DNA from 3 places in the Saccharopolyspora sp. NPDC050389 genome. Region 1 is predicted to be linked to each of the others. Evidence: riboswitches for the same ligand, from Rfam matches in the RefSeq annotation. Region 1 holds a riboswitch; each other region holds the start of a gene.
The links. Region 1 has a riboswitch for glycine ahead of gcvH (glycine cleavage system protein GcvH). Riboswitches for the same ligand answer to the same signal wherever they lie in the genome.

Region 2: linked by a shared signal. The riboswitch ahead of gcvT (glycine cleavage system aminomethyltransferase GcvT) and the one ahead of gcvH (glycine cleavage system protein GcvH) in region 1 are both predicted to bind glycine.
Region 3: linked by a shared signal. The riboswitch ahead of gcvP (aminomethyl-transferring glycine dehydrogenase) and the one ahead of gcvH (glycine cleavage system protein GcvH) in region 1 are both predicted to bind glycine.

Annotation. Positions count from the first base shown of each region.
Region 1 is NZ_JBFAKG010000011.1:65,709-73,171, reverse strand. It holds gene AB0I53_RS09645 (FAD-binding oxidoreductase) at 1-506, shown strand, start outside; gene AB0I53_RS09640 (SDR family oxidoreductase) at 503-1,360, shown strand; gene AB0I53_RS09635 (NAD(P)-dependent oxidoreductase) at 1,371-2,237, shown strand; gene AB0I53_RS09630 (L-serine ammonia-lyase) at 2,491-3,846, opposite strand; gene gcvH (glycine cleavage system protein GcvH) at 3,876-4,247, opposite strand; glycine riboswitch at 4,399-4,503, opposite strand; gene AB0I53_RS09620 (helix-turn-helix domain-containing protein) at 4,616-6,172, shown strand; gene ald (alanine dehydrogenase) at 6,591-7,463, shown strand, end outside.
Region 2 is NZ_JBFAKG010000019.1:6,743-14,205, reverse strand. It holds gene AB0I53_RS14830 (phosphoenolpyruvate hydrolase family protein) at 1-829, opposite strand, end outside; gene AB0I53_RS14825 (Tm-1-like ATP-binding domain-containing protein) at 838-2,040, opposite strand; gene AB0I53_RS14820 (YbaB/EbfC family nucleoid-associated protein) at 2,127-2,426, opposite strand; gene AB0I53_RS14815 (hypothetical protein) at 2,519-2,716, opposite strand; gene AB0I53_RS14810 (hypothetical protein) at 2,790-2,945, opposite strand; gene AB0I53_RS14805 (acyl-CoA dehydrogenase family protein) at 3,246-4,424, opposite strand; gene AB0I53_RS14800 (TetR/AcrR family transcriptional regulator) at 4,526-5,152, shown strand; glycine riboswitch at 5,240-5,339, shown strand; glycine riboswitch at 5,340-5,438, shown strand; gene gcvT (glycine cleavage system aminomethyltransferase GcvT) at 5,554-6,657, shown strand; gene glyA (serine hydroxymethyltransferase) at 6,683-7,463, shown strand, end outside.
Region 3 is NZ_JBFAKG010000049.1:55,494-62,956, reverse strand. It holds gene garA (glycogen accumulation regulator GarA) at 1-302, shown strand, start outside; gene AB0I53_RS28745 (bifunctional nuclease family protein) at 696-1,172, shown strand; gene AB0I53_RS28740 (MerR family transcriptional regulator) at 1,409-1,978, shown strand; glycine riboswitch at 2,065-2,166, shown strand; gene gcvP (aminomethyl-transferring glycine dehydrogenase) at 2,339-5,233, shown strand; gene AB0I53_RS28730 (HesB/YadR/YfhF-family protein) at 5,389-5,658, shown strand; gene AB0I53_RS28725 (energy-coupling factor ABC transporter permease) at 5,836-6,507, shown strand; gene AB0I53_RS28720 (PDGLE domain-containing protein) at 6,504-6,845, shown strand; gene cbiQ (cobalt ECF transporter T component CbiQ) at 6,848-7,463, shown strand, end outside.

The sequences.
Region 1 (7,463 bases):
GCTGGGACATCCCGCTGGACTGCGCGCTGCACGCCCGCCCGCACTACCGGATCCGCGAGGAGCTGCGCGGCGAGCCGACGCCGTGCTGGGTGGACAAGTCCGGCCAGTTCGGCGAGATGGTGTACGGCTCGGTGATCCCCTACACCGACCAGTACGTGCTGGGCCTCATCGGCGACGGCGTCGACGTGCCGTTCGACGCCCGCGGCGCGCTGACCGGCGAGGAAGGCATGGAAGACCACGTCCGCCGGGTCACCGGCTACGTCGAGCGCGCCCTGCCGGGGCTCATCCCGGAGCCGATCGGGGTGCGGGTGTGCATCATGAGCAAACTGCCCGCGGGCAGCGACGCGCTCCGGGCGTGGCACGCCCCCGGCGTCACCGCGATCGCCGGGCACAACCTGTTCAAGTTCGCCCCGGAACTGGGCGAACTGCTCGCGGACTCGGCGGTGCACGACCGGCTCCCGGCGGACCTGGAACTCGCCGGGGCACGCGCGCTGGGGGCGGCGTGAGCGGGCCGGTCATCGCCGTCGCGGGCGCATCGGGCGTCGTCGGGCGCGCGGTGACGCGGGAACTCGTGCGGCTCGGCCACCGCCCGCACGCGCTGGTGCGCCCCGGCTCGGCGAACCGCTTGCCCGACGCGGCGGTCATCGAGTGCGATCTCACCGATCGCACGGCGACGTTGCACGCGTTGCGCGGTGTGGACCGGTTGTTCCTGCTCACCCCGTTCCACCCGGAACAGCTTGTGCTGCAACGCAATCTCATCGAGGCCAGCGGCGAGGCGGGAGTGAGCCGGGTGGTGAAGCTGTCGGCGCTGGGAGCACAGCCCGGGGCCGAGTCGAGCATCCACCACCAGCACGGCGTCGGCGACGACGAGCTGCGCGCCGCGGGCATTCCGCACGCGGTGCTGCGCCCCAACGCTTTCATGCAGAATGCGCTGCAATGGCTGCCGACCATCCGGGCGCGCGACGCGATCGTGCTGCCGGTCGGGGCGGCGCGGGTCAGCATGATCGACGTCGGGGACATCGGGCTCGCGGCAGCCGGCCTGCTGACCGCGGACGCCGCGGCCGGCGACTACGACCTCACCGGGCCGGAAGCCCTCGGCTACCAGGAGGTGGCCGAGATCCTGTCCGAAGTGGCCGGACGCCCGATCCGGCACGTGGACGCCGCACCCGACGAGGTCGCGGCCGCCATGCGATCGGCCGGGGTACCCGACTGGGCGGTGGCGGCGCGCCTCCAGCTCTACGCCACCTACCGGGCCGGCGAAGCGGAGGTGGTGACGACGGCGGTCGCCGACATCACCGGCCGCCCGCCGCGCGACTACCGGTCGTTCGCCGCCGGCATCGCCGAACAACTGCGGAACTGAAGGGGAACCGATGCACGTATTCGCCATCGGGGCCAGCGGGGTCCTGGGCCGCCACCTCGTCCCGATGCTGCTGCGCCGAGGACACGACGTGACCGCCATGGCGCCCGGCGACCGCCTCGACCGCCTGCCGGGCGACGCCCGCCGGGTCCAGGCGTCGCTGCTCGACCCGGCCGCCGGGCGGTTGCTGGCGACGGAGTTCAAGGACGTGGACGCGGTGGTCAACGCGGCCACCGCGGTCCCGCCCACGGCGGGCAGCTGGGAGCAGAACACGGCGCTGCGCAGCACCGGAACCACCGTGGTGACCGGGGCGCTGCGGGAAGCAGGGGTGGGGCGCTTCGTCCAGATGAGCATCACGATGGTCTACGCCGACGGCGGCGACAGCCCGCTGACGGAGACGGCGCCGCTGGACGACCGGCCGGAACGGGCGACCATCGTCGGCCCGGTCCAGGCGATGGAAGCCGCGGTCCGCGAACTGCCCACCGACGAGATCGCGTGGAGCATCCTGCGCGGCGGACGCTTCGTGGGGCCCGCGACGGTGCAGGACCAGCAGCGGGCCCGGCTGCGCGCCGGGCAGCTGCCCATCCCGGGCGACGGGCGTTCGTGGGTGGCGATGGTGCATGCGCGGGACTACGCGGAGGCGGTGGTCGGCGCGCTGGAACGCGGCTGCGTGGGCGAGACGCTGAACGTGGCCGACGAGCCTGTCCGGGTAGGCGACTACTACCGCGACCTCGCCCGCGCGGACGGCAGCCCACCACCCCGGCAGGCCCCGGACGAGGCCGCCGAACCATCGCACCGCGTCAGCAGCGAAGCGGCCCGGCGACTCCTCGACTGGTCCCCGGTGCACGGCATCTGGCCGGTGCGCGACGGGGGCCGGTGACAGGAAGGTTCCCATGCACTCACTGCGGGCCGGGTGGTGCTGACAGGAAAGTTCCCGTGCTCGCGCTGCGGGCCCGATGGCAGGAAAGTTCCCTCGCGCATGCCACCGGGCTCCAGTGCGGCCGGGCGGTGACAGGAAAGTTCCCATGCACTCACCGCAGGGTCGTGCTCGGTGACAGGAAGGTTCCCTTGCTCGCACTGCACGCCCGGTGGTGACAGGAAAGTTCCCATGCACTCACCGGGCGTGCGGCGGGTCAGCACTCGATGACGTTGACGGCGAGGCCGCCGCGAGCCGTCTCCTTGTATTTGACCTTCATGTCCCGGCCGGTCTCCCGCATCGTCTTGATGACCTTGTCCAGCGAGACGAAGTGCGTGCCATCGCCGCGCAATGCCATCCGAGCCGCCGTGATCGCCTTCACCGACGCGACCGCGTTGCGCTCGATGCACGGGATCTGCACCAAGCCACCGATCGGATCACAGGTGAGCCCGAGGTTGTGCTCCATCGCGATCTCCGCCGCGTTCTCCACCTGGCGCGGAGTTCCACCGAGCACCTCGGCGAGCCCGGCCGCCGCCATCGAACACGCCGACCCGACCTCGCCCTGGCAACCGACCTCGGCACCGGAGATCGACGCGTTCTCCTTGAACAGCACGCCGACCGCGCCGGCCGCAAGCAGGAACCGCACCACACCGTCGTCGTCCGCGCCCGGCACGAACCGCATGTAGTAGTGCAGCACCGCCGGGACGATGCCGGCCGCACCGTTGGTCGGCGCAGTCACCACGCGCCCGCCGGCCGCGTTCTCCTCGTTCACCGCGAGCGCGAACAGGGTGACCCACTCCAGCGGATCGTCGGCCTCGGTCAACGAAGCCGCCAGCTCCGCCGCCCGCCGCTTGACCTTCAGCCCACCAGGCAGCTCTCCGGAGTTCCGGCACCCGTTGTCCACGCACTCGCGCATGACCTGCCAGATGCCCAGCAGCTCCTTGTGCACGGCGTCCCCGCCGCGCCACGACAGCTCGTTCGCCAGCATCACACCGCTGATCGGCAGCCCGGACTCCTCGGTGCGGTCGAGCAGTTCCACGCCGGTCCGGAACGGGTACCGCACCGCGGTCTCGTCGGGCTTGATCCGATCGGTGCCGGTGGCGTCCTCGTCGACGACGAAACCACCGCCCACCGAGTAGAAGACCGAACTCTCCAGCTCGGCCCCGTCGGTGCCGGTCGCGGTGAACCGCATCCCGTTGGGGTGCAGCGGCAGCGACTTGCGCCGGTGCATCACCAGGTCGCGGTCCGCGGTGAACCGGATCTCCTGCACGCCGTCGAGCCGCAACCGCCCGGTCTCCCGGATCTCGGCGACCCGGCCTTCGACCGCCGCCGGGTCGACGGTCTCCGGGCTGTGCCCCTCGAGACCGAGCAGCACCGCCTTCGGGCTGCCGTGCCCGTGCCCGGTCGCGCCGAGCGACCCGAAGAGTTCCGCCTTGATCCGCTTGACCTGCGGCAACCGGCCCGCGCTGTGCAGCCGTTGCGCGAACATCCGGGCCGCGCGCATCGGGCCGACCGTGTGCGAGCTGGACGGTCCGATACCGACCGAGAACAGGTCGAAGACACTGATCGCCATTGACCGTCTCCTCCCTCGCCGATTCCCCGCTACTCCGCGATCACCGCGGCGTACTGCTCGGCGGTGAGCAGAGCACCGGTGTCGGAGGTGCGCACCTCCAGCAGCCAGCCCTCGCCATACGGCTCGGAGTTGACCAGCGCCGGGTCGTCCACGACGGACTCGTTGATCGCCACGACCTCGCCGGTGACCGGCGCGAACAGGTCGCTGACGGACTTCGTGGACTCCAGCTCACCGCAGGGCTTGCCCGCTTCGATCTGCTCCCCCACCTCGGGCAGCTGCACGTAGACGATGTCGCCGAGCGCGTCCGCGGCGTGCTGGGTGATGCCGATCCGGACCAGCTCGTCGCGGTCCTCGATCCACTCGTGCTCTTCGGTGTAGCGCAGGTTCGCGGGCAGAGACATGTCAGGAGGCTCCAAGGCTTTCGAGGGGCAGGGGTTGCCCGGGATGGCTGGGCCTCCCCCTCTGTTTCGGAACCTGAGAGCTTCGCCGCGGTTTCTCGCGGCTTGCACCGTGGGTGGAGCGTCAGCGATGACGCGCACTTTCCAGAGTTGCCTCGCCCGAACGGTCATGGGTGCCTGAGAGTTTGTGGGGAGTCTTGCTCCTTCGGCGCCCTGACGGCTCGGCGTGAGTCCTCAGGGTCTCTCCCGCACGGGGTCGACGGCCGGTATGCGATTGTCGATGTGCTCAGCAACGATAAACGGGCCAGCCCTGGTGTCAATGCCCTCCCCCACCTGACCGGCGGCGGCCCGAAGCACTCAGGAGGCCGGTGATGCTGGACGTCCGGGCGCTGGTCGAGCGGGTCGGCCCCACGCTTCTGCGCACCGTGGTCAGCCCAGAGCCGACCGTCTGCGTGGGGGACGTCGTCATCGCCGAACCCGATCAGCCGCCGACCGCGGCGGGCGGCGACCTCGTGCTCGGCGTGGCCGTCACGGACCGCGAGCACGCGAGGCGGCTAACGCGGGCCTGCGGCGCGCAGGGCGCGGCAGCGGTGCTGTTCAAGCCGCCGATCTCGGCTGATGACGCGGTGGCCGCAGCGGCCGAGGAAGCCGGGGTCGCCCTGGTGGAGGTTCGGCCGGGCACCGGCTGGGCGCAGTTGGTGTGGCTGATCCGGGCCGCGCTGGCCGGGACCGGCATCGAGGAGGCCGACGCGCGCGGCACCGGGGTCGGCGACCTGTTCCGGCTCGCCGACGCGGTGGCCGACGTGGTGGACGCACCGGTCACGATCGAGGACGCGCACTCCCAGGTCCTGGCCTACTCCGCCCGGCAGGACCTCACCGACCCGGCGCGGGTGTCGACGATCATGGGCCGCAAGCAGCCCGACGACGTGCTCGCCAAGTTCCGGGCCCGCGGCACGTTCCGCCAGCTCAGCAAGGGCAGTTCGGCGATCTTCGTGCCCGCCCAGCAGGACGGCACCCTGCCCCGGCTGGTGGTGCCGATCCGGATGGGCGGCGAACTGCTCGGCTCGATGTGGGCCGTGGTGCCCGGCGAGGTTTCCGAGGAGCGCTCCACCGCGTTCGCCGACACCGCCCCGCTGGTCGCGTTGCAACTGCTGCGGTGGCGGGCGGTGGCGGACGCCGAGCGCCGCCGGTCCGCCGAGCAGGTGCGGCTGCTGCTGGAGGGCGGCGAGGGCTGGCGGGTGGCCGCGAACGAGCTGGCGGTGCCCAACGAGGCGCATCGGGTCGTCGCGATCGAAATGCCGTCGTCCGCAGGGCCCGCGGAGGGACACCGGCTGGCGATGTGGGAGTGGATCACGCGCGGGATCGGGCGGCGCCCGCTGGTCACCGAGATCGGCACCATGCTCTACGCGCTGGTGCCCGACCGGGTGGGCGCGGGCGGCTGGCCGGACCTGCGGGATGCACTCACGTCCCATGACGCTTCGCCGCGCCCGCTGATCGCGGTGGGCAACCCGGTGGCGGTCGCCGAGCTCCCTCAGTCGCGCGCGCAGGCCGAGGAGCTGGTCGGTCTGCTGCGCACCGGCCAGCTGCGAGACCGGGTGGCGGTGTACGAGGAGAACTGGCATCTGGTGGTGCTCAGCCGAATGGCCGGTGCGTCGACCGACGCGGGCGTCGGCACGCTCGGCCCGCTGCCGGTGCTGCGCGAGCACGACCGGACGCAAGGCACCGAATACCTGGCCACCCTCCACGCGTGGCTGCGCCACCCGGGCGATCCGCGGCAGGCGAGCCGGGAGCTGCGCGTGCACCCGAACACCTTCCGCTACCGGATGAAGCGACTCACCCAACTCGTGGACATCGACCTGGAAAGCCCCAACGTCCGCGCAGCGCTGTTCGTGCAACTGCTCGCCGACCGCTGGGCGCAGCACGGCTGACAGCAAGGGAACTTTCCTGTCAGCCCTGCCCGACGAGCCGCGTGCCAGCGGCTGCGAGCGAGGGAACCTTCCTGTCACGACGGGTCCGTCGAGATGCGAGCAAGGGAACCTTCCTGTCACCGCCAGGCCCGTGACGCACCCCGGTGACGTGCGGAAGGGAACCTTCCTGTCATCCCGTGGCAGGAAGGTTCCCTTGCTTTCACCGGCAGCCGAGGCGCCTGCGAGGAAGGGAACTTTCCTGTCACCCCCGGCATCCCCGCTACGCCGTTTCGGCCCCTGTTCGTGCGCGGCCTCCCCTGCCGTGGGCTTTGTGCTGCGCGCACAAAGCGCGCGGGGCAATCTCATCCCGCGGGAATGATGCGCCCCTTTCGGCGGCAGCGGATCGTGGTGCAGCAACAGGAGACGAAAGGATTCCGCCGTGAAGATCGCAGTGCCGCGCGAGATCAAGAACAACGAGTACCGGGTCGCGATCACACCTGCGGGCGTGCATGAGCTGACCACCCGCGGTCACGACGTCTTCGTCGAGACCAACGCCGGCGCGGGCTCCTCCATCCCCGACGAGGACTACCTCGCGGCCGGGGCGAAGGTGCTGCCCACCGCCGAAGAGGTGTGGGCGGAGGGCCAGCTGGTCCTCAAGGTCAAGGAGCCGATCGCCGAGGAGTACCCGCGGTTGCGCCGGGACCAGGTGCTGTTCACCTACCTGCACCTGGCGGCCTCCGCCGAGCTGACCGACGCGATGCTGAAGTCCGGGGTCACCGGCATCGCCTACGAGACGGTGCAGACGGCCAACGGCAGCCTGCCGCTGCTCGCGCCGATGAGCGAGGTCGCCGGGCGCCTCGCCCCGCAGGTGGGCGCCTACTCGCTGATGCGCCCCAGCGGCGGTCGCGGCGTGCTGCCGGGCGGTGTTCCCGGTGTGCACCCGGCGCGGGTCGTGGTGATCGGCGGTGGCGTCGCGGGCCTCAACGCCGCGCGCATCGCGCTGGGCATGGGCGCCAATGTCGAGCTGCTCGACAACAACGTCGACAAGCTCCGCGAGATCGACCGCGACTTCCACGGGCAGATCCGCACCGTGACGTCCAACCGGTACTCGGTCGAGCAGGCGGTGCGGGCCGCCGACCTGGTCATCGGCGCCGTGCTGATCCCGGGCGCGAAGGCGCCGAAGCTGGTGTCCAACCACCTGGTGTCCGAGATGAAGCCGGGCAGCGTGCTGGTGGACATCGCCATCGACCAGGGCGGTTGCTTCGCCGACTCCCGCCCGACCACGCACGACGACCCGACGTACCGGGTGCAC
Region 2 (7,463 bases), on a different contig from region 1:
ATCTTCTCAATTGTGTGAAGGCTTTCGTCTGCTCGGTCAGTGCTTGCTCGGTCGGCAGCCGCTCCATGCTGCTCGCGCCGTAGAAGCCGTGGCAGCGCTTGGTCCGGGACAGCACGTACGCGGCGTCTTCCGGCGTCGAGATCGGCCCGCCGTGGCAGAGCACCAGCACGTCGTCGCGCACCTCGGCCGCCGCCTGCGCCCACTCGTCGATCAACGCCACACAGTCGTCCAGCGACTTGGCGGTCTCGGCGCCGATCGCGCCGCCGGTCGTCAGCCCCAGGTGGCACACGACGATGTCCGCGCCCGCCTCGGTCATCGCCCGCGCGTCGGCGCTGGAGAACACGTACGGCGTGGTCAGCAGGTCGGCCTCGCGCGCGGCGGCGACGAGCTCGACCTCCAGGCCGTAGCCCATGCCGGTCTCCTCCAGGTTCGCCCGGAAGGTGCCGTCGATGAGCCCGACGGTCGGGAAGTTCTGGATCCCGGCGAACCCGAGGTCGCGCAGCTCGCCGAGGAACCGGTCGCGCAGCATGAACGGGTCGGTGCCGTTGACGCCGGCCAGCACCGGGGTGTGCCGCACCACCGGCAGCACCTCTCGGGCCATGTCGACGACGATGTCGTTGGCGTTGCCGTAGGCCAGCAGCCCGGCCAGCGAGCCGCGCCCGGCCATCCGGTAGCGGCCCGAGTTGTAGATGACGATCAGGTCGATCCCGCCGGCCTCCTCGCACTTGGCGGACAAGCCGGTGCCCGCGCCGCCGCCGACGATCGGCTCACCGCGCTCGATCTTGGCGCGGAACCGGCGCATCAGTTCGGCCCGGTCGAATCGGCTCATGGTGTCTCCTACCTGGTTCTCTCGGCAGATCCGGCGACCTCCCGGAACGCCGCGACCAGCGCGGCGGCGAACTCCGGATCGTTGACGTTGTGCGGCACCCGCTCGACCCGCCGATCGCCGGTCTGCCGCACCTGGCTCTCCAACGTCTCGAAGAGCACCGCGTCCGCCTCGGGATCGTGGAAGGGCTGCCCCGGCGAGTCCAACATGGACACTCCGCCGACCGGGAGCAGGAACCGCACCGGGCCGTCGCAGGCGTTGAGCTTGGCGGCGATGAACTCGGCGATCCGCCGGCATTCCGCCGCGGACGTGCGCATCAGCGTGACCTGCGGATTGTGCACGTAGAGGTTGCGATCCCGGTACTGCTCCGGAACCGTTTCCAGGGCACCGAAGTTCACCATGTCGAGGGCACCGCACGAGCCGACGTAGGGCACGCCGGTGCGGGCGATGGCGTCCAGCCGCTGCTCCCCCGCACTCATCACGCCGCCGGCGATCAGGTCGCACACCTCGGTGGTGGTGATGTCCGCGACGGCGCGCACCAGGCCGTCGTCGACGAGCTTCTCCATGGCGCGACCGCCGGTTCCGGTCGCGTGGAACACCAGCGGGTCGTAGTCGGCGGCCAGCTGCTCGGCCACCGCCGTCACGCACGGCGTGGTGACGCCGAACATCGACAGCGCGACGGCGGGCTTGTCCTCGACCGCGGGCACCGGGCGCGTCACCGCGCCCAGCAGCGCGTGCGCGGCGTTTCCCAGCACCTGGCGGGAAATCCGGTTCAGCCCGGCGACATCGGTGACCGACGGGAACATCGCGATGTCGGTGGCGTCCACATAGGCCGAAACGTCGCCGGAGGCCACTGTGGACACCATGACCTTGGGCACCCCGACCGGCAACGCGCGCATCGCGGGCGTGATCAGCGCCGTGCCGCCCGAACCACCGAGCCCGATGATCCCGGCGACGTCCCGCGCGGCCAGGAACCGCTCGAACGCCAGGGCCATCGCGGTGACGGCCGAGCCCCGATCGCTGGTGAACACCGCACCGGCCCCGCCCGGGTGGTGCGCGGCCACGTCGGCGGCCGACACGTCGGCGTCGGAGTTCCCGCCGGTGGTGGACAAGTCCACGGTGACCACGGGATGCCCGCCGGCGATCAGCCCGGCGACGTAGCGCAGCTCAGCACCCTTGGTGTCGAAGGTCCCGACGACGTAGGCGCTACCCATTGGCCCTCCGCGGCTCGGAATCGAGTCAACCCCGCGAAACTCTACTGGCGGCGCCGCCCTCACACAGTCGGCAGATCAGGCGACTACTACTCCAGCCGCTTCTGCGCCTCGGCCAGGTTCCTGGTGACCTTCTCGATCGCCCGCTCGAACCCGTCGCTGAGCTTGTCCAGCTCCGTCTCGAACGCCTGCATCGCGTGGTCGGGCTTTCCGGCGGCGTCGTCGAGAGCGGCGTTGACCGCCTCCCGAACGGCGGCCGCGATGGCCGCGACCCCGCTGCCCAGCAGCCGCGGCTCCAGGTGCAGCTCGTCGACCTTCCCGTCGGCACCGACGGTCACCCGCACCGCGCCCCCGGCAGCACTGCCCTCGCCACGGACGTCGTCCGCCATCACGTGCCCTCCCAAGTCCGAACCCTCCACGACCATCTCACAAGACCCATGCACCGCAACACGCTTCGACTCGATCTACGAGAGGCAAAGGGTCACAGGGTCAGCAACTCCAGAAGCTCAGCGTCCTCCGCGAGAAACCGGCGCACCTTTTTCGCCCGATACTCATCGTGACGAGCGAAGTACTCGCGCAGCGCTGTCACCACGATCTCGTGCATCGAGCGGCTCTCTCGTTCGGCAGTTTCACGGAGCTTCGCGTTGTCGTCGCCATTGAGCCGCAAGGTCAGCCCCATGCCTACACACAGTAGCGAGTCCGATGAAACAGCCCCCGGTGCGGACACCGGGGGCTGTCGTCAGGGCAATCGGTCAGTGGCTCTTGCCGTCCTTGCCGAAGAACTTGTTCTTGACCTGGTCGATCTTCTCCTTGTTCTTCGGGTCGGAGGCGTACTTCTTGGCCTGGTCGATCACCTTGCGGCCCTGCTGGCTGCTGGCGAAATCGGCGACCTTCTTGAACAGAGACATCGTCGCTCCCGGCGGTTCGACAGTTACGGCCACCACCAGGCTACCGACAATTCGGTCACGAATCAGCCGAGCACCAGCTGCAAAGTCTGATCGACGCAACCGCACGTTGCGTCAGACAAGCGGCGAAGCCGCTTAGCCCACCCTCGCAGCCTGCACCGCCGCGGGTTCTCAGAGGTCTTCTCGCGAGGACAGCCCCGACGCCGCGTATTGGACATACATAAGTCGGGGATCCCGGAGTCGAGAAGGCCTCTGAGGTTCCGCCACCCGCACCGCTAAGCAGGACGAGCCTGGAAACTGTAGTCAGCCGAGGACGCCGCCGATCGACGCGTGGCCCTTCAGCAGGTTCCGGGCCACGGTGCGGCGCTGGATCTCGTCGGTGCCCTCGAAGATGCGCAGCAGCCGCAGGTCGCGGTACCAGCGCTCGACCGGCAGCTCCTTGGTGTAGCCCATGCCGCCGTGCATCTGCAGCACCCGGTCCACGATCTCGTTGGCGTGGGTGGCGCCGAAGAGCTTGGCCACCGACTGCGCGTGTCGGGAGTCCATGCCCTGGTCGACCTGCCAGGCCGCCTGCAGCACGAGCCAGCGCAGCGCCTCGATCTCCACCGCGGAGTCGGCGATCATCCACTGGATGGCCTGGCGCTCGGCGATCGGCTTGCCAAAGGTCTCGCGGGTCTTGGCGTATTCCATGCCCATCTCGACGAGCCGCTCGCAGGCGCCGAGGGCGTGCGCGGGCAGCAGGTAGCGGCCGCGGCCGATCCACTGCATGGCGAGCTTGAAGCCGTGGCCGACCTCGCCGAGCACGTTGCGCTCCGGGACCCGCACGTTGTCGAACACCAGCGCGGCGGGCTGCCGCTCCCACGGGCCCATGATGTCGATCGGCTCGGACTTCCAGCCCGCGTCGCGGTCGGCCAGGAAGCAGGTGACGCCGCCGTTGGCGCCCTTCTCCCGGTCGGTCACGGCGAAGACCATCACGAAGTCGGCGTCGATGCCGCCGGTGATGAAGGTCTTCTCGCCGTTGATGACCCACTCGTCGCCGTCCTTGACGGCGGTGGTGCGCAGGTTCTTGGCGTCCGAGCCGGCGCCGGGCTCGGTGATCGCGAAGCAGGACTTGCGGGTGCCCTCGATCGTCGGGAGCAGGTAGCGCTCCTTCTGGTCGGCGTTGGCGTAGTAGAGGATGTTGTCGGCGTAGCCGCCGAAGCGGAACGGCACGAAGGTGCGGCCGAGCTCGACCTCGATGAGCGCCGTCATCACCGCCGACAGGCCCATGCCGCCGTACTCCTCGGGCGTCTGCACGCCCCAGAACCCGGCCTGCTTCGCCTTGTCCTGCAGTTCCCGCTGCTCGTCCTTGGTCAAACCGCGCTCCCCGGCCCGCTCGCGGCGCAGCACCTCCGGTTCCAGCGGCACCAGTTCGCGCTGGACGAAGTTGCGCACCCAGTCGCGGATGTCGCGTTCTGTGTCGGACAGCGAGAAGTCGACCATCGCCGGATCCTTTCCTGCGGCCAGCTAACTAACGACGTTAGTTTTGTGGCAGCCTAAGACGGTCTCGGCGACCGCCGCAAGGGATCCGACGAGGAGAAGACGTGCCCAGACCGACCATCCCCCGGCTGTCGCCGGAACGCATCCAGCGGATCGGGCTGGAGATCATCGACGCCGACGGCCTCGAAGCGCTGTCCATGCGGCGGCTGGCCGAACGACTCGGCGTCCGCGCGGCGTCGCTGTACAACCACGTGTCGACCAAGGACGAGCTGCTGCACGAGATCGCCGACGACGTGATGACCGCGGTGGACGTCTCGGGCTTCGAAACGGACTGGACGACCGGCCTGCGCACCTGGGCGCGCTCCTACCGGGCCGCCCTGATCGCCCACCCGAACCTGGTCCCGTTCCTGGCCTACGGCCCGGCCCGCCGGGAGAACGCGCTGCGCAGGGCGGACGCGGTGCACGGCGGCCTGACCCGGGCCGGCTGGCCGCAGCGCTACGCCACGATGATCGGCGCCTCGACGAAGTACCTGGTGGTGGGCTCGGCGATGGGCTCCTTCAGCGGCGGATTCCCGGATGACGCGGCGCTCTACGGCGACCGCTTCCCGCACCTGAACAAGGCCCACCTGCTCCGCGAGCACGCGGCGGAGATCGACGCCGACAGCTTCGAGCTGGCCCTGGCGGCCCTCGTCGACGGCTTGGAGAAGCAGTACCGCGAGCTCACCGCCTGACGCCCGCCCGAGATCACTCACCCTCCCGGTTGACGTGGGTCACGCCGGTTCGTAGCGTCCTCTTCGCACAACCGAATACCGCGCCTACGACGTCGTGCGGGAGAGACTCCGGCCCGGTCCGGGACTGGAGCGCCGAAGGAGCAATTCTCCCCAGCAAACTCTCAGGCACCGGCACCGCACGGCACCAGGCGAACACGGAGAAAAGCAGAAGCAGGCGCTTCTCGCCCACGGTGCAAGCCGTCCCTCGGGGCGGCGAAACTCTCAGGCCAATGACTCCGGGGAGACCGCCCGACCAGCGCAAGCCCGCGCAGGTCGGGGTCGAGGTGCCCCCGATAAGGTTGGACTCAGTGAGCTGACCGGCCCTCGACTGCCGACCGGCGCCCACCAGGAGGAGTCTCACCATGTCGTCGCCACGACAGACGCCCTTGCACCACGTGCACGAAGCCCTAGGGGCGACGTTCACCGAGTTCGCCGGCTGGCGGATGCCACTGCGCTACTCGGGCGACACCGCCGAGCACAACGCGGTGCGCAACGGCGCCGGGCTGTTCGACCTGACCCACATGGGCGAGATCCGGATCAGCGGGCCGCAGGCCGCCGAGGCGCTGGACTACGCGCTGGTCGCGAACGCGTCCGCGATCAAGCCCGGCCGCGCCCGCTACACGATGATCTGCAACGCCACCGGCGGCGTGCTCGACGACCTGATCGTCTACCGGCTCGGCGAGCAGGAGTTCCTGGTGGTGGCCAACGCGGCGAACGCCGCCGTGGTCTCCGCCGAGCTGGCCGAGCGCATCGGCGGCTTCGACGCCGAGCATCGGGACGTCTCCGACGACTACGCGCTGATCGCGGTGCAGGGCCCGAACGCGGTCGCCATCCTCGCGCCGCTGACCGACACCGACCTCGCCGAGGTCAAGTACTACGCGGGCTACCGCAGCCGGGTCGCGGGCAAGGACGTGCTGCTGGCGCGCACCGGTTACACCGGCGAGGACGGCTTCGAGCTGTTCACCGCGCCCGGCGACGCCGAGGCGGTCTGGCAGGCGCTGACCGAGTCCGGTGCTTCGCACGGCCTGCAGCCCGCCGGGTTGTCCTGCCGCGACACGCTGCGGCTGGAGGCCGGCATGCCGCTGTACGGCAACGAGCTGTCCGCCGAGCTCACGCCCTTCCAAGCCAACCTCGGCCGGGTGGTCAAGCTGGACAAGGCCGGCGACTTCGTCGGCAAGGACGCGCTGGCCGCCGCGGCGGAGAAGCCCACCGAGCGCACGCTGGTCGGGTTGAGCACCGAGCAGCGCCGGGCGCCCCGGCACGGCTACCGCGTGCTGGACGCCGACGGCGCCGAGATCGGCGTCGTGACCAGCGGCGCCCCGTCCCCGACGCTCGGCCACCCGATCGGGATGGCCTACGTGGACCGCGACCACAGCGAACCCGGCACGCAGCTGCAGGTCGACATCCGCGGCAAGGCCGTCGCGGTGCAGGTCGTCGAGCTGCCGTTCTACCGCCGCAATGCCTGAAGAGAAATACACAGGAGGCAACACCATGTCGACACCGGACCTGTTCAACGACCAGCTGGCCGCGGTGGACCCCGAGGTGGCGGCGGCGGTCGACGCCGAGCTCAACCGCCAGCAGACCACGCTGGAGATGATCGCCTCGGAGAACTTCGCACCGCAGGCCGTCCTTGAGGCGCAGGGCTCGGTGCTGACCAACAAGTACGCCGAGGGCTACCCGGGCCGCCGCTACTACGGCGGCTGCGAGCACGTCGACGTCGTCGAGCAGCTGGCCATCGACCGGGTCAAGGAGCTCTTCGGGGCGTCCTTCGCCAACGTGCAGCCGCACTCCGGCGCGCAGGCCAACGCGGCGGCGATGTTCGCGCTGCTCAAGCCGGGCGACACGATCATGGGCCTGGACCTGGCGCACGGCGGTCACCTGACCCACGGCATGCGGATCAACTTCTCCGGCAAGCTCTACAACGTGGTGCCCTACCACGTGCGCGAGGACGACCACCGCGTCGACATGGACGAGGTCGCCAAGCTCGCGCGGGAGTCCAAGCCGCAGCTGATCATCGCCGGTTGGTCGGCGTACCCGCGGCAGCTGGACTTCAAGCGGTTCCGGGAGATCGCCGACGAGGTCGGCGCCTACCTGATGGTCGACATGGCGCACTTCGCCGGCCTGGTGGCCGCCGGACTGCACCCGAGCCCGGTGCCGCACGCCCACGTCGTCACCACCACCACGCACAAGACGCTCGGCGGTCCGCGTGGTGGCGTGATCCTGTCGGCGGACACGGAGTTCGCGAAGAAGTTCAACTCGGCGGTGTTCCCGG
Region 3 (7,463 bases), on a different contig from region 1:
TGGTCAAGCGCGGCCCCAACGCGGGGTCGCGATTCCTGCTGGACCGGGAGACCACCAGCGCGGGACGGCACCCGGACAGCGACATCTTCCTCGACGACGTCACGGTTTCCCGCCGGCACGCCGAGTTCCGGCGCGAAGGCAACGACTTCGTGGTCGTCGACGTCGGCAGCCTCAACGGCACCTACGTCAACCGGGAGCCAGTCGACACCTCGGTGCTCGCCAACGGTGACGAGGTGCAGATCGGGAAGTTCCGGCTGGTGTTCCTGACCGGTCCGATCGACGGGGGGCCGGGCTCCCGCTGAGGGTGGCCCAGGGACCGAATAGTCCATCCGCCAGCGGGGCGGCGCCGAAGTGGCGTCGCCCCGCTGGCGCGTGAAGGTACTGCGCAGCCGAGATCAACTGAGTTCCCGAGCGGGGAATTTCCCGCCGTCGCAACCGGTTTCCACGTTGTAGCGGTCCTCTTTCCGCCGGTCCGGCGGGCGGGTTGGCGGTGTATCGTGCTGGTAATGCTCGAAGACGAGCTCAGCCAGCGGTTCGGGCCAGATGCACCGGCAAGAAGGCCGCGGATTCGGTGGTCGACCAGACCGCTAAAGGGATGGGCGTGTCCGCCGCAACGCGGGTAGCGTCGGAGGCGTCGGTGCGCGATCCTCGACGGGGATGTCACGCTTCGGCGCGCTGGAGGAGGCGATGTGACGATGAGCAGCGAGATGCGCGTCGTCGGCGTGCGAGTTGAACTACCAGCAAACCAGCCGATTCTGCTGTTGCGCGAAGCGCACGGCGAGCGTTACCTGCCGATCTGGATCGGCTCGGTCGAGGCGACCGCCATCGCGCTGGAGCAGCAGGGTGTGCGGCCGCAGAGACCCCTTACCCACGACCTGCTGAAGGACGTCATCGGCGCCCTCGGGCGCGACCTGGAACAGGTGCGGATCACCGACCTGCAGGACGGCACCTTCTTCGCCGAGCTGGTGTTCGACGGGGATGTGCGGGTCTCCGCGCGGCCGAGCGACTCGGTGGCGCTGGCGCTGCGCATCGGGGTGCCCATCCACGCCGACGAGTCGGTGCTGGACGAGGCGGGGCTGATCATCCCGGACGAGCAGGAGGACGAGGTGGAGAAGTTCCGCGAGTTCCTGGACTCCGTCTCCCCGGAGGACTTCCGCGGCGCCGACACCTGAGCCCGCCGATCGACCGACGAGACAGCCCGGCCCCCGTCTGCGCGAGCAGGCGGGGGCCGGGTCGTCCGGGTGCCCCGCGCGTCGCGTTGACCTCCCCGCGGGGCAGGCATACCGTCGAACTTACGCGAATTGCCCCGGTGTGATTCGGCCGCTGGGCGGTGTTCGCGGCCCCGGATCGCGATGGTCCGGGAGCTGGTGATCGTCGTCGGCTTCGTGCCGGACGAGGGGAGGCAGGCGTGGTCGAGGAAGCGTCCAACCGGGATGCTGCCGTGGAGCAGGGCGAGCTGTTCCCCGACGCCTCGCTGCCGGACGAACTGGTCGGCTACCGGGGCCCGGCCGCCTGCCAGATCGCCGGCATCACCTACCGCCAGTTGGACTACTGGGCGCGCACCAAGCTGGTCGGCCCGTCCATCCGCGGTGCCGCCGGCTCCGGCTCGCAGCGGCTGTACTCGTTCAAGGACATCCTGGTGCTCAAGGTGGTCAAGCGACTGCTGGACACCGGGGTGTCGCTGCACAACATCCGGGTCGCAGTGGAGCACTTGCGCAACCGGGGCGTGCAGGACCTGGCCAAGCTGACGCTGTTCAGCGACGGGACGACGGTCTACGAGTGCACCTCTGCCGAGGAGGTGGTCGACCTGTTGCAGGGTGGCCAAGGGGTGTTCGGCATCGCCGTCAGCGGTGCGATGCGCGAGATCAGCGGCACGATCCACGACTTCCCGGCCGAGCGGGCCGACGGCGCCGAGCTGGTGCCGGTGGACGACGAGCTGTCCCGCCGCCGGCGCGACCGGCAGGCCGAGACCGGCTGAGCCGACTGGTCCGGTCGGGTGGTGTGCGGCCGGTGACATCGCTGGTCCGTTAGGGCCCCCTGATCGGGTAAGCTGCGGCACATCGCCGACCCCGTGCGGGAGAGTCCGGCCCGGCCTCGGCCGCGGTCGGCGCCGAAGGAGCAACCCTCCCCGACAACCTCTCAGGCCACCTGGACCGCACGGGCGAGATACCTCTGGAAAGAGGGCGCACCACAGTCGTGGTGCACCCCGCCGACGGTGCAAGCCCGGTTCCCGGGTGAAGCTCTCAGGCGTTCGCTTCGCGGACAGTGACAGAGGGGGAGAGCAGGGCAGTTCCGGCTGCCTGCCGCCCTTTGCCGCCGCGACGATTGAGGTTTGGCGATGACCGACGTGACCCACGACCGCATCCCCCTGGCCGCCCTGGAGCACGGCACGCCGTTCGCCGACCGGCACGTCGGCCCGATGCCGGCCGAGCTGGCCCGCATGCTCGACGTGATCGGCGTCGGCTCGCTGGAGGAGCTGGGGCAGAACGCCGTGCCGGACACGATCAGGGAAGGCGACCTGCAGCTGGCGCTGCCAGAGCCGGCCACCGAGTCCGAGGCGCTGGCCGAGCTGCGCGAGCTGGCGCGCCGCTGTCGCCCGCACACCGAGATGATCGGGCTCGGCTACTACGGCACGGTCACGCCGCCGGTGATCCTGCGCAACGTGCTGGAGAGCCCCGCCTGGTACACGGCCTACACGCCGTACCAGCCGGAGATCTCGCAGGGCCGGCTCGAAGCGCTGCTGAACTTCCAGACGATGGTCGCCGACCTGGCCGGGGTGCCGGTGGCGAACTCGTCGATGCTCGACGAGTCCACGGCGGCGGCCGAGGGCATGACGCTGGTGCGCCGCGCGGGCCGGGCGAAATCGCCGCGGTTCGTGGTGGACGCCGACACGCTGCCGCAGACCATCGCGGTGATCGAGACCCGCGCGGAGCCGCTGGGCATCGAGGTCGTCGTCGCCGACCTCTCCGCGGGCGCGCAGGCGTTGCCGGAAGGCGAGTTCTTCGGCGTGCTGCTGTCCTACCCGGGCGCTTCCGGCGCGGTGCGGGACCACGAGGAGATCATCGCCGAGGTGCACCGGCGCGGCGCGAAGGCCGTCGTCGCTGCCGACCTGCTGGCGCTGACGCTGTTGCGCTCGCCCGGCGAGATCGGTGCGGACGTGGTGGTCGGCAGCACGCAGCGGTTCGGCGTGCCGATGGGCTTCGGCGGCCCGCACGCCGGATTCATGGCCGTGGCCAAGGGGCTCGAGCGGCAGCTGCCGGGGCGGCTGGTCGGCGTGAGCGTCGACGCCGACGGCAACCCGGCCTACCGGCTGGCGCTGCAGACCCGTGAACAGCACATCCGCCGCGAGAAGGCCACCAGCAACATCTGCACCGCGCAGGTTCTGCTGGCCGTAGTGGCGTCGATGTACGCGGTGTACCACGGCCCGGCCGGGCTGCGGTCGATCGCGACCCGCGCGCACCGGATGGCGGCGGTGCTCGCCGAGCAGCTGCGCCGCGGCGGGATCGAGGTGCCGCACCGGGAGTTCTTCGACACGATCGTCGCGAAGGTGCCGGGCAAGGCCGACGACATCGTCGCCACGGCCCGCCGGGGCGGCATCAACCTCCGTCGGGTGGACGCCGACCACGTCGGCATCAGCTGCGACGAGACCACCACGCGGGCGCACCTGACTGCGGTGTGGCAGGCGTTCGGGATCGCCGGCACCGACGTCGACGAGCTCGACATCGAGACGCCGGACGCGCTGCCCGCGGCGCTGGAGCGCACCTCTGAGTACCTGACCCACCCGGTGTTCCACACCCACCGCTCCGAGACCTCGCTGCTGCGTTACCTGCGGCGGCTGTCGGACAAGGACATCGCGCTGGACCGCAGCATGATCCCGCTGGGCTCGTGCACGATGAAGCTCAACGCGACGGCCGAGATGGAGCCCATCACCTGGCCCGAGTTCGGCTCGCTGCACCCGTTCGCGCCCGCGCAGGACGCCGAGGGGCTGCTGTCGATCGTCAAGGACCTGGAGACCTGGCTGGCCGAGGTCACCGGCTACGACGCGGTGAGCCTGCAGCCCAACGCCGGTAGCCAGGGCGAATTCGCCGGCCTGCTGGCGATCCGCGCCTACCACCGCAGCCGTGGTGCCGCGGACCGGGACGTGTGCCTGATCCCGGCGAGCGCGCACGGCACCAACGCCGCCAGCGCCGTCATGGCCGGGATGCGGGTGATCGTGGTGCGCTGCGACGAGGCCGGCAACATCGAGCTGGAGCACCTGCGCGAGCTGGTCGCCGAGCACGCCGACGACCTCGCTGCGATCATGATCACCTACCCGTCCACGCACGGCGTGTACGAGGACACCGTGCGCGAGGTGTGCGGGCTGGTGCACGACGCGGGCGGCCAGGTCTACGTCGACGGCGCGAACCTGAACGCCCTGATCGGCCTGGCGCGGATGGGCAAGTTCGGCTCCGACGTCTCGCACCTGAACCTGCACAAGACGTTCTGCATCCCGCACGGCGGCGGCGGCCCGGGCGTCGGCCCGATCGGCGTGCGCGAGCACCTGGCGCCGTTCCTGCCGAACCACCCGATGCAGCCCGCCGCCGGACCGGCGACCGGCGTCGGCCCGATCAGCGCCGCCCCGTGGGGCAGCGCCTCGATCCTGCCGATCTCCTGGGCGTACGTGCGGATGATGGGCGCCGACGGCCTGCGCCGGGCGACGCTGACCGCGGTCGCGGCCGCCAACTACGTCGCCCGCCGCCTCAACAACTACTTCCCGGTGCTCTACACCGGCAAGGGCGGCTTCGTCGCGCACGAGTGCATCCTCGACCTGCGGCAGATCAGCAAGACCAGCGGCATCACCGTCGACGACATCGCCAAGCGGCTGGCCGACTACGGCATCCACGCGCCGACGATGTCGTTCCCGGTGGCCGGCACCCTGATGGTCGAGCCGACGGAGAGCGAGAACCTGGCGGAGCTGGACCGTTTCTGCGAGGCCATGATCGCGATCCGGGCGGAGATCGACAAGGTCGTCGCCGGGCAGTGGCCGGCCGACGACAACCCGCTGGTGGGCGCCCCGCACACGGCGCAGTCGCTGGCGAAGGACTGGGACCACGCCTACTCCCGCGAGGAGGCGGCCTACCCGCTGGGCACCGACGTGCCGAAGGTGTGGCCGCCGGTGCGCCGAATCGACGGCGCCCGCGGCGACCGCAACCTGGTCTGCTCCTGCCCGCCCCTGGACGCCTACGAGGCGTGATCCGTCGACGACGCCCCCGGACCGCTGTTGCGGCCGGGGGCGTCGTGGCGTTCGGGGCCGGTGACACGCCGGGGACGGCTCGGTTTGCGTAGCGGCGGCGGCTGATGACACGGTGGCCCCTTCAGCTGACCGGCTCCGAGAAGGGGTTGAGCAATATGCTCACCATCAGTGAGAGCGCCGCAGAGGTCATCAAGCTTGTCCTCGTCGGTGGCGACTCTCCGGAAGGTTCCGGCCTGCGCATTGCGCCGGCGGGTGAAGGACTGCAGGCGTCGATCGCCGCCGAACCGCAGGCGGGTGACGAGGTGATCGAGGAGTCCGGGGTGCGGGTGTTCCTCGAGTCGCAGGTCGCGGCGCTGCTCGGCGACAAGGTGCTGGACGCCGAGCGGGACACCAACGGCGAACTGGCGCTGGCCGTCCGAGACTGACCGAACGGACTCGAACCGTCGTTCTGGGTGTTATGCCCGGGACGGCGGTTTTTTCTCGCCCAACTGCGATCTAGGCCTCCTGCCAGGTACTGGTGATTGCGGTATTGCCGCAACTACTCTCGATGCGCAGCTGTTCCGGCCAGGAGGGAGCGCGTCGTGCCGACCACCACGCTCGCGATGCACATGAGCGACGGGTTGCTCAACGCGCAGACGGCGTTGCTGTTCGCGGCCGTGGCGATAGCCGGGCTGGCGGTCGCGCTGGCCAAGGCGCGGGCCGACCTGGACGACCGCACGGCGCCGATGGCGGGGTTGGTCGCCGCGTTCGTCTTCGCCGCGCAGATGATCAACTTTCCGGTGCTGCCCGGCGTCAGCGGGCACCTGCTCGGCGGGGCGCTGGCGGCGATCCTGGCCGGGCCGTGGGTCGGCGCGCTGTGCGTGGCGATCGTGCTGGTGGTGCAGGCGCTGTTGTTCGCCGACGGCGGGCTGACCATGCTGGGCGCGAACATCACCAACATGGCGCTGATCGGCACCGCCGTCGGCTACCTCGTCGCGCTCGCGCTGCGCCGCTTCGCGCGGCGAAGCCGGGCCGGGCTGCTGGTGACCGCCTTCGTCGCGGCCTGGGTGAACACCGTCGCCGCCTCCGGCGGCTTCATCCTCGAATACGCGGTGGGCGGCGCGGCCGGTTTCGGCCTCGGCACGGCCTCGATCGCGGTGGTCGGGGTGCACTGCCTGATCGGCATCGGCGAGGGCGTGATCACGGCGGCCACGGTGGGTGCCGTCGCGGCCGCCAGACCGGACCTGGTCCACCTGCTGCGCGTCGGAAAGCGGACGAAGGAGAACGTGCGATGAGCGTCCCGCGCCGGCGTTTCCTGCTGGCCTTCGGCCTGTTCATCCTCGTCGTCGCGGGCGGCGTGGCCTACTTCGCGGATTCCGACCCGGACGGGCTGGACGCGGTGACGCAGCGCGGCTGCACCGTGGTCGAGACCGAGCAGGGTGAGCAGTTGGAAGGTCGGTGCATCGCGCAGCACGCCCAGGACCACGCGTTCTCCGGCGGCCCGCTGGCGGATTACACCGTCGGCGGCGATGACCGCTGGACCGGTGTGGCCGGCGTGATCGGCGCGGTGGTCACGCTCGGCGCCGCCGGCGGCTTGTTCTGGGGCCTGCGCCGCCGGACCGGGGGCGAGTAGCGGTGGGCGCCGGCCACGCCAGCGCGCTGCACCTGCCCGGCGATTCGGCCCTGCACCGGTCGGCGCCCGAGGTCAAGATCGTCGCGGCTTTCCTGGTGGTGCTGTGCGTGGTGGCGACGCCGCGCGAGGTGTTCTGGGCGTTCGGCGGATACGCCGCGCTGCTGTTCGGGCTGGCGCTGATGGCCCGGATTCCGCCGCGCTGGCTGGCCGGCCGCCTGCTGATCGAGGTGCCGTTCGTGGTGCTCGCCCTGGTGCTGCCGTTCACCGCGGGCGGCGCGACCACCGAGGTGGCGGGCCTGGCACTGTCCGTCGAAGGCTTGCTGGCGGGCTGGAACATCCTGGTCAAGGGCACGCTCGGGTTGGCAACGTCGCTGCTGCTGGCCGCCACGACCGCGCCCCGGGAGCTGGTGGTCGGGCTGCAACGGCTGCGCGCGCCCCGGCTGCTGATCACCATCATCACGCTGATGCTGCGCTACGCCGAGGTGATCGTCGCCGAGGCCAAGAGGATGCGGGTCGCGCGCATCTGCCGCGGTCACGATCCGCGGTTCCTGTGGCAGCTCGGCGCGACCGCGCGCGGGGTCGGGAGCCTGTTCATCCGCTCTTACGAGCGGGGCGAAC